Linked DNA regions of Halohasta litchfieldiae. The main gene of each other region encodes a partner of the protein of the gene in region 3 in a complex. Links are inferred from orthologs where the notes say so. Each region holds a gene or a part of one and is shown on either strand. Other genes may lie near its edges. The genes, in order: rpl12p, dph2 and HALTADL_RS03170.

The links.
Region 1: the proteins of HALTADL_RS03170 (region 3) and rpl12p are in contact, whole or in part, in a crystal structure (PDB 5H7L), measured with the Pyrococcus horikoshii proteins. The link is inferred for Halohasta litchfieldiae from one-to-one orthologs. Residues at the interface, in WP_048053510.1 of Pyrococcus horikoshii: Pro161, Met164, Met165, Phe168, Ser169, Ile172, Val195, Glu196, Phe202, Leu211, Ser212, Val213, Met216, Lys222, Phe223, Asn224; in WP_010886059.1 of Pyrococcus horikoshii: Leu100, Ala101, Gly102, Leu103, Ser104, Ala105, Leu106, Phe107, Gly108.
Region 2: the proteins of HALTADL_RS03170 (region 3) and dph2 are in contact, whole or in part, in a crystal structure (PDB 6Q2D), measured with the Methanobrevibacter smithii proteins. The link is inferred for Halohasta litchfieldiae from one-to-one orthologs. Residues at the interface, in WP_011954157.1 of Methanobrevibacter smithii: Pro482, Asn483, Lys484, His485, Tyr553, Asp555, Glu556, Glu559, Leu560, Leu591, His592, Glu593, Asp594, Ala595, Val596, His597, Arg598, Gly599, Pro600; in WP_011954460.1 of Methanobrevibacter smithii: Met1, Met3, Tyr4, Pro28, Glu29, Gly30, Leu31, Met33, Phe58, His80, Thr124, Gln126, Ser179, Gly180, Asn181, Phe182, His183, Leu185, Tyr201, Asn202, Phe211, Ile215, Arg291, Asp295, Asp296, Gln298, Met299.

What each region holds. Positions count from the first base shown.
Region 1 is NZ_CP024845.1:100,287-103,158, reverse strand. What follows is about bases 3-2,716. They hold rpl12p (50S ribosomal protein P1), read right to left. Parts: upstream 1,680-2,716; coding sequence 1,326-1,679; downstream 3-1,325. Other genes in these bases: HALTADL_RS00545 (50S ribosomal protein L10), read right to left, coding at 1,701-2,716; HALTADL_RS00555 (tripartite tricarboxylate transporter permease), read right to left, coding at 26-1,231. Outside these bases: more of HALTADL_RS00545, read right to left, coding at 2,717-2,771; HALTADL_RS00540 (50S ribosomal protein L1), read right to left, coding at 2,771-2,872. UniProt on the Methanocaldococcus jannaschii protein: Forms part of the ribosomal stalk, playing a central role in the interaction of the ribosome with GTP-bound translation factors.
Region 2 is NZ_CP024845.1:917,829-920,822, reverse strand. What follows is about bases 7-2,842. They hold dph2 (diphthamide biosynthesis enzyme Dph2), read right to left. Parts: upstream 2,036-2,842; coding sequence 977-2,035; downstream 7-976. Other genes in these bases: HALTADL_RS04710 (DUF7319 domain-containing protein), read left to right, coding at 2,154-2,842; HALTADL_RS04720 (DUF7321 family protein), read right to left, coding at 422-904; nth (endonuclease III), read left to right, coding at 7-301. Also shown: more of nth, read left to right, coding at 1-6; more of HALTADL_RS04710, read left to right, coding at 2,843-2,994. UniProt on the Methanocaldococcus jannaschii protein: Catalyzes the first step of diphthamide biosynthesis, i.e. the transfer of the 3-amino-3-carboxypropyl group from S-adenosyl-L-methionine (SAM) to the C2 position of the imidazole ring of the target histidine residue in translation elongation factor 2 (EF-2).
Region 3 is NZ_CP024845.1:632,894-635,972, reverse strand. Bases 146-3,066 are described here. They hold HALTADL_RS03170 (elongation factor EF-2), read right to left. Parts: upstream 2,739-3,066; coding sequence 552-2,738; downstream 146-551. Other genes in these bases: HALTADL_RS03165 (universal stress protein), read right to left, coding at 2,914-3,066; HALTADL_RS03175 (amino acid-binding protein), read right to left, coding at 146-258. Outside these bases: more of HALTADL_RS03175, read right to left, coding at 1-145; more of HALTADL_RS03165, read right to left, coding at 3,067-3,079. UniProt on the Methanocaldococcus jannaschii protein: Catalyzes the GTP-dependent ribosomal translocation step during translation elongation.

The DNA.
Region 1 (2,872 bases), 530 kb from region 3 along the record:
CGACTACCCTGCGATCTCTTTTCTTTTAAATTAGTAGTGGGCCGATAAGGACGCCCATCAGATGGACTCGGCGTGCGTCGAACCGCGGCGGGACGAGGCCAATAACCGTCGACACCCCAAAGACGAGCACCCCAAACCAGCCAGTAAACGCGAACGCGAGCACCCCGAGAAACGCCAGTACGACCAGCGAAACACTCGTATAGTCCATCTGTCCTACTGTCTGTAGATACTGATCACCAACCGCAACCACCAGCAGCGTCCCGCAGGCCGCTCCCACGACGACTGCCGCGAGGAGCACTGGGATGTCGAGCGGGACGTTGGTTTCGTCGACCGCAACCATCACCCCCGTTCGCGGCGTGCCAAGCGCAACCAAGGCAAACAGCGCAAAGACCGTGTTGGCCGTATTTGCACCGCTGGTCGCCACAATGAAGCCACGGTCAGGGTCCCGGTTGGGAACCGCAGGCAACGCCAAAACCGAGGCAATCGCCGCCGAGATGCCGGGGAGGTAGCCAACGATTGCGCCAGCGATTGATCCGGCTCCCGCAGTCAGCCCGAGATCACGTCGACCCATCGTGAGTTTCGCGTCGGCCTGCGGTGGAACACCGCCACCGCCCATCGCATCCAGCAGGATCGGTGCACCGAACAACCCGGTCAACAGGGGTGTGAGCATACTCCCCGCGGCCAGTGGCGCGTTGGGCGTGACATTGAGTGTCACCCAACCCAGTGCAGCGGCGAGGGCGAACGACAGTAGGCCGCCAACCATGGCTTCGGGCGTCGACTCGGTAACGACGAGCAGGCAGACGACTGCGCTGAGTACGATCCAGAGATTGGCTCGTATAACGGGATAGCTGTGGGTCATCGCCCACGTGATCGGGACCGCCAGCGGTAGCGCAATCACGACTGCAAGCCCACTGCCAACCGCCGACAGCCGGAGTGCCTCGCGCCCCCGTCCTTCAAGAACGAGTCGGTGACCAGGGAGTGCGGAGATTGCCATAGCCGCGTCCGGGACCCCGAGTGTCAGCATTGGGACGATATCGAGGAAGGTGTGGACCACCCCAGCAGTGAGCATTGCGACGCCAATCAAGAGTGGGTCTCCCGGAATCGAGGCGGCGGTCGCCGCGAGCAGTAGTGCGAAGTTGTTGGCGTGGAGGCCGGGAATCAGCCCGCTTGCGGTGCCAAGGGTGATGCCACCCCCTGCAAACAGACAAAACGAGAGGACACCGAGATCCATTGGCGGTGCTGGCCACGTCTTCTGATTTAAATATCGGGTGGTGCTGTCGCTCGCCGTGTAGTACGCAAAAAATAACGGATCTGTGTTGGCGCGTTTAGCCGAAGAGGTTACCGAGGCCCTCGCCGTCGGCTTCCTCGTCTTCGTCGTCGTCGGCTGCGTCGGCTTCGTCGTCGGCTGCGTCAGCCTCGTCGTCGGCCTCGTCAGCGTCTGCCTCATCGTCGGCTGCGCCTGCGTCAGCTGCTGCGCCGCCGGCCGAGCCGCCTGCGGGCACGGCTGCGGCCGTCTCGATGGCTTCTTCGATGTCGACGTCCTCGAGTGCGGCGACGAGCGCCTTGACTCGGGATTCCTCGACGTCGACGCCTGCGCCTTCGAGGACTGCGGTGATGTTGTCTTCGTTGAGCTCTGCGCCGGTCTCGTTCAGGATGAGTGCTGCGTAAACGTATTCCATTGTTGTAGGTTCCTTGGGTTGTTAGAAGAGCGTTCCGAGGGCATCGTCGTCCTCGTCGTCGGAGTCTGCCTCGGCCTCTTCGGTGTCGTCTGCTGCTGGCTGTGCGTCGTCTGTGTCCGCGTCTGCGTCTGCCTCGTCGGTTTCGTCGGCCTCGGCTGCTTCGTCAGCCTCGGCTTCCTCGGCCGCTTCGGCTTCGATGTCGCGGAGTTCTTCAGGAAGCGCTTCCGGGTCGTCGATCTGAGCGACAAGCGCCTGGACTTGGCCATCGGCCTTGCCGACGAGTTCGCCCAGCACGTCCGGGCTCTCGACGGCACCGGAGAGGGCCACCGATTTGGCGTTGCCGGTCGCCTTCGCGATGAGCGATGGCGCGGTCTGGGTCGTCGGGTAGGTCGCGTTGACCGAGAGGTTCCGGGCCGCGGATGCGGCGGCCTGAATGTCTGCGCGGTAGTCGTCGACATCGATTGCGAGTTCGTCCGGCGAGAACAGCACGCCTTCGGAATAGACCCGCTTGAGATCGAGGCCGACTTCTTTCGGCTCGATGCCCATCTCGCCGAGCACGCCAGCGAGCTGCTGGTCGACTTCCTCGCCTTCGTCGAGGACGGTGCTGTCGGAGAGCACCTGAATCGAGCCCTCTTGAATCCGGGCGTCGGCTCCAGCCTGCTGGAGTTCGCCAACGAATGGACCGGGGTCGACGCCGGTGTCACCCTCGGGGATGACGATGTCGTTGGGCGCGACCTCGCCCGCACTGATCGGCGCGGGCGTTTTCGAGGCTTCGAGCTGTTTAAAGAGTCCAAAGGGGTTGTCGTTCGTGCCGATCAGGGCGACCTGTCCGGCGACGAAGTCGGTAAGCTGCTCGACGCCCTCGTTTGCCTCTTCGAGTGCGCGAACGACGAGCGTGTTACGGCTCATCCGGACGGCGGCACTGCCGTGGAGATCCCGGCGCATGGCCTGGAGCTGTCGGCTCGGAATGCCTTCGACGCCGACGATGCCGACCGATTGGTAGCTCGTGATGAAGTCGACGAGTTCGTCGACTTCGTCCTGTTTCCACTGTGGGATCGTCTCGGTCTTGCGGACGGATTCGCTCTGGCTCATTAGGCGTTCACCTCGACGGCGGGGCCCATCGTCGTCTTGACGTAGATCGAGTCAAGATTGAGGGGACCCTTTTCGAGGTTCGCTTCGAGTCGCCGGATGAT
Region 2 (2,994 bases), 290 kb from region 3 along the record:
CGTCGTCCTCCAGCACGGCCACCAGATCGTCGAGGGAATCGTCGTCGACACCCACGTCCAGCGCATCTCCCGTCGACTCGGCATTACCGAGGAGAAACGCCCGGAGGCAATCGAGCAGGATCTAATGGGGGTCGTCCCTGAGGACGACTGGCAGTGGTACACACACCTGATGATCACCCACGGCCGAGAGACCTGTACCGCCATCAACCCCGACTGTTCTGACTGTCTGCTCGAAGATATCTGCCCATCTTCGAAAGTCGACAACGACGTCGACCTCGCCTCCGGCGAAGCGTGGGATTAGTTGTCGTATTCTGGTAGCAAATATCATTTGCTGGTATCAACTGTCATCTGATGGAGTCATATGTTATCTACTGGGAGCAACTGCCACTTCGCTCCTGTCAACACTGATTGTCGACTCCTCTCAGCCGACTATGTACCGAATAACGAACCGATAGAGACCGGTCGCCCACGCCGCAAGCCAAAAGAGCGTATAACCGAAGACGCCGACTCGGAGTCGGGCGCGCCACGCACCCATGTTTTCGTGGAGGTCGTTGAGGTCGACGTCCTGATCGGGATTTTTGTACAGATCAGCGTTCCGCTTGGCCTGAAAAATACGGACGATACCGGTGAGACCGACAACCAACAGTGCGTAGGCCTGCAAGCCGAGGAAGGCGTGGAGTGCCGACAACCCACCGAGTTGATCGAACAGCCGCGGCATCATCCAGCCGACCATCGGCACCGTCGTCAGTGTGAGGCCGACCGCGATGAATTTGAGATGGTAGATGAGGGTGTCCCACGTTACCGTCTCGGCGTCGAGCATGATCCACGCGCCGTAGATGAAGAAGGGAAAACTCGCGGTCACCGACAGTGCCGTGAGCGTCGCCATCGTCACGTCTTCGACCATTATCGTATGTTGACTGTCGACCGTCTAAAACATCTGCATTTAGCTGTGTGCTGCCGCCACCGGACCGCGCCGTTACCAGGTGCCGTGGAAGGTGTCGAACTCCAGATCCTCAAGCGGTTTGTTCCCCATTGCGATTTCGTACTCGCCGGGGGTCACCATCGGCTTTTTGAACCGCGGGCCGTCGTCGGTCGTGATCCGTGGACAGCCGGTGTTGACGAACGCATCCATATCGAAGTTCAGCAGTCGGTCGGGGGTGACCTCGTCCATTGTGATCAGGTAGGCGTTCTCGTTGTTGTCGAGGATCTCCTCGGCGATCTCCCAGCGACCTTGGCCAATTTTGGTACAGAAGATGACGCCCCACTTCTCGGCGTCCATTGCCTTGTGAACCGTAGCGTATCGCTGTTTGAGGAACTTGTCGGGATCGGCAATCGTCACGACGTTGTTGACGGGGTCGGCAATGACGACATTTTTCTCCTGGTACTCCATGGCCAGTCCCATCGGGTGGAACTTGCCGCCGCCGACGTAGAGTACCTGCTCGGCGTCGATGTCCGCAGAGGCGTAGTTACAGCCTAACACCTGTCCTTCGGAGGTCAGGCGGTCGTCGCCCTTGCGCGTATGGACTTCATACCCTCGCTCTTCGAGCCAGTCGACCATCTCGTCGAAGCGGTTCATATGCTGGGCGGTCGTGACGAGACCGACCGCCGGATCGTCTTCGGGATCTTCGAGTTCGTCCAGCGAGTCTTCGAGGATCGGGAAAGGGTCGACGTTCGAAAACAGCGGCACGTAGATGATCTTGTCCGACTCCTTCATCGGCGAGTGGCCGAAGTGGACAAAGACGTCCGTGCGGCGCATCAGGAACGTATCGAGATCACAGGCTCCGTAGCAGGGCTGGCCCGAAAGCATGATCGTGATATCGTCGTCGACGACTTCGCGGAGATCGTCGGCGACCGCCGGGCCGCGGCGCTTGAGGCCCTCGGGGAACTGAAGGCCGACCTTGGTGGCGTCTCGTTCCTCGATTTCGTCGACGATTCGTTCGAGTTCGTAATCCCACTCGCGGTCATGTCTCAGGTTCATCCCCGTGTTTCGGAGGTCGCCCTCCGAATACTGCTCGTCAGAGGCTTCGTGGCTCATTACCCGGTATTCCCACCCGAGACGTAAAACCACGACGTTCCATCCCGTCGTCACAAATGTCCCACGTCGCGTGCGAAAATCGCTACCCTAACAATGCTTCCGACCACTATTTGAACCAATGAGTGACCCGTCGGACGATCAGACGCGCCAAGAGGCAGACGGTGACGCTGAGTCGCAGGCGGGCTCGGACGATGTGCGTGACTCGGACGCTGAGCTCGACGCGCTCCGCGAGCAGGTCGACGCCAAATACGACTTCGAGAACTTTTCGCCGGCTGACATGGCCGAGATGACCGCCGAGGAGTGGGAGGCCGCCTTCGACGCCGAGACGTGGATCACCGGGCCGGAACTGCTCGACCGCCTTGAGAAGGATCTCAAAAACAAGATCGCCAGTCGGGACGTGTTTGGCGTGCTCGAACGGGAGACCGTCGACGGTGTCGAGCGCCTGCTGGTGTACTCCGATGAGGGATACGTGACGGTCTCTCCCGACGGTACTGTTGAGGGCGAGGGTGGGATTCTCCGAGATGTCGAACCGATGGTCGCGCTGTGTTCGATGGAGGAGTACGAAATTCCCGAGCCGCCCGAGAGCTACCAGCTCCCGTCGCCGGAGGCCGTACCCGAACAGACCGGCGAACTCGGAAATCTCATGATACAGATCATCGCCGGGATGCAGTTGCTCGGTGGGCTTGGGCTGATCGGGGCGTGGCTCCTCACCGATATTGGCCTCGTCGCGCCAGCGATTGGCGGCATCTTTCTGGTCGTCGGTATCTTCCTGTTTTCGCTCGTGGCCAACGCGCGGCTCTCGGATCGGTTCCGGGCCGAACAGTACCGAAACCGGCTACGAGCCGTCGAAACCGACGGCTTCGAGCGACCGGAGGGACTTGACGGCGTCGAGCGGCCGGCGGAAATCGACGGCGCTGAGCGATCAGATCTGTCGTCCGAACCCGCCCCGGAGTCGACGG
Region 3 (3,079 bases):
GGTACCGGCTTGAATGACGTTGACACCGGCATCCCGTAGCGAGTCGACGATATTGTCGAACCGATTGGGGGCACACGAGATGTCGACCTCGACCGGGATATGACCCCGCGGCGTGAGGTTCCCGCGTTCGTGGTAGATCGACAGCAGATTGCCACCCGCCTCGGAGATCGGTTGGAGCGCGCGGAGCAGCTCGCCCGGCTCGTCGACGAGTTCGAGCCGAACCGTGTGGGTCTGGACCTCGCCGCCGGTGTCGCTCATAGAGCCACCTCCGAGCGGGACGAGCGTCGTGTTGTGTCCGACCGACAGCAGGTGCTCTGTCGTGCGATGCTGTCCCGTCGGACTTCGGCTATCGTTCCCGTCCGCATATATATTGACCCTGTTTCAGCAGGTATAAGAGTTCATCGAAGGCCCGACTCGGGCTGTCGACGGCATCCAGAGCGACTGCTGATGTGAATCAACTTATAAAACCAGAAAATACCGCCTACCGACAGGTAGGCACTGACTACTGCCAGTCAGTGCTGGACTGCAGACCGTGAACCGCGAGCGTCGAGTTAGATGTAGTCGATGCTCGGCGGCAGTTCCTGCTTCATCCCTTTGCGCTCGCGGATCTCGCCGATCTTCTCGGTCTGGAGGTTGTCCACCAGCACACGGAAGCCAGCGTTCTCGGTGTTCCACGACGCACGGCCCTCGGTCGCGGATCGAACGTCCGAGGAGAAACCGATCATCTCTTCGACAGGCGCGATGCCTTCGATCACCATGAGGTCGCCCTCCTGGAACATGTCGTCGACAGTGCCACGGCGGCCCTGAATCTCGCCGGAAGCCGAGCCCATGTACTCGGATGGAACGTCGATACGGACGTTCTGGATCGGTTCGAGCAGCCTAATCTCGGCGTCGATCAGCGAGCGGTGGACTGCATCCCGCGTTGCCGGAATGACCTGTGCGGGACCACGGTGGATCGTATCCTCGTGGAGTTTGGCGTCGTGGAGTCGGAACAGGGCACCCTGAACGGGTTCGGCCGCGAGTGGACCGTCTTCGAGGGCATCTTCGAGCCCCTCGATGACCAGTTCCATCGTCTCGTTGAGGTGCTGGATACCCTTTGTCTCGTCGAGCAGGATGTTCGTTTTGAACATGTGTTCGACAAGCTGGGAGTCGTCTTTGTCCATCCCTGCCTCCTGAAGTGCCTCACGGCGTTCCAGTTCGGGCATATCCATCGAGGCCTCGCCGAGCTTGATCGAGTCGACGATGTCTTGGTCAAGGGGTTCGGCGGTGATGTAGAACTTGTTGTGGTTGTTCGGCGAGACACCCTCGACTTCGCGGGATTTCTCCTGAGGCTGCTCGCGGAACACGACAATCGGCTCACCGGTGTGGACCTGAATACCCTGGTTGTCGCGGATACGGTGGGTGATGACTTCGAGGTGGAGTTCACCCTGTCCGCTGATCAGGTGCTCGCCAGTGTCCTCGTTGATCTCGATGCGAATGGTTGGGTCCTCTTTGGCGACCTGCTGGAGCGTCTTGATGAGCTTCGGCAGGTCGTCCATGCTCTTTGCCTCGACGGATTTCGTAATGACCGGCTCGGAGATGTGTTCGATGGACTCGAACGGTGTCATCTCGACGGAGGAGACAGTAGAGCCAGCGATGGCGTCCTTGAGGCCGGTGACCGCGGCGATGTTGCCTGCGGGTACCTTTTCGACTTCCTCGCGTTCGCCACCCATGAAGATCCCGACCGACTGGACACGGTTGGTGCCCGCCGTCCCGGAGACATAGAGATTCTGACCTTTTTCAATCGTTCCGGAGAACAGTCGACCCGTAGCGATTTCGCCAGCGTGTGGGTCCATCGAGATATCGGTCGACATGAAGACGACTTCGCCGTCTTCGTCGACAAATCGCATTGTTTTGGCAATCTCCGAGTCGGCGTCGCCACGCCATACCGTCGGGATACGACGGGGCTGGGCGTCCACAGGGTTCGGGAAGTGCTCGGCGACCATGTCGAGGACGACGTTCGACAATGGAGTTCGTTCCTGCAGCTCATCGCGGCCTTCCTCGCCACTGCGTTCGAGCTCCATGATGTCGCCGAAGTCGATGCCGGTGCGCTGCATCGACGGCATCGAGACACCCCATTTGTAGAGCGCCGAACCGAAGCCGACGGTGCCGCCTTCGACCGAGACGGTCCAGTCGTAATCCTTCTCTTCGGTCATCCCACGGATGAGTTCGTTCACGTCGTGGATAACCGACATCAGTCGTTCCTGCATCTCTTCAGGTCCTTCCTGAAGCTCGTTGATGAGGCGGTCGACCTTGTTGATGAACAGTGCTGGTTTGACACCCTCTCGGAGTGCCTGTCGAAGGACAGTTTCTGTCTGTGGCATTGCGCCTTCGACTGCGTCGACAACCACGAGCGCGCCGTCAACTGCGCGCATGGCTCGGGTTACGTCGCCGCCGAAGTCGACGTGGCCCGGGGTATCGATCAGGTTGATGAGGTGGTTGGTGTCCTCGTACTCGTGGGTCATCGAAACGTTTGCTGCATCGATGGTGATCCCACGTTCCTGTTCGTCCTCTTTGGTATCCATCGCGAGCTGCTGGCCGGCTGTCTCGTTGGAGATCATGCCTGCGCCTGCGAGGAGATTGTCAGAAAGCGTTGTCTTGCCGTGGTCGACGTGAGCGGCAATGGCGATGTTCCGGATGTGCTCCGGGTTGTCCATCAGCCGTTCACATTCTTGAACGATCTTTTTTCGTCGGCCCATTATACAGGGTGCTACCGGTAGGAGGGTGAAAAGCATAGTGTTTCGGCCTGCAGTGATTCGGCCGAGTATGACCGCACAACGGCTGAATACCGACAACTCACTGTGAAACAGTATGACACACTACAGAGTCGTATCGAAAGGGTGTACTGAGCGTCAATATAACGACAGTCGACACCTACTGGATTTCGGGTGGCGTCGGCAGTGCAGTTTCGAGCTCTTTGATTTTGACTGGTTTGGCATGTGGAATGATCATCGTTTCGTAGGATCGGTCGGTGGTTACCGAAGAACCGACAGTGAGTGTGCCGACAATTCGCCCTGCGTTTTCACTACCAACAAATACG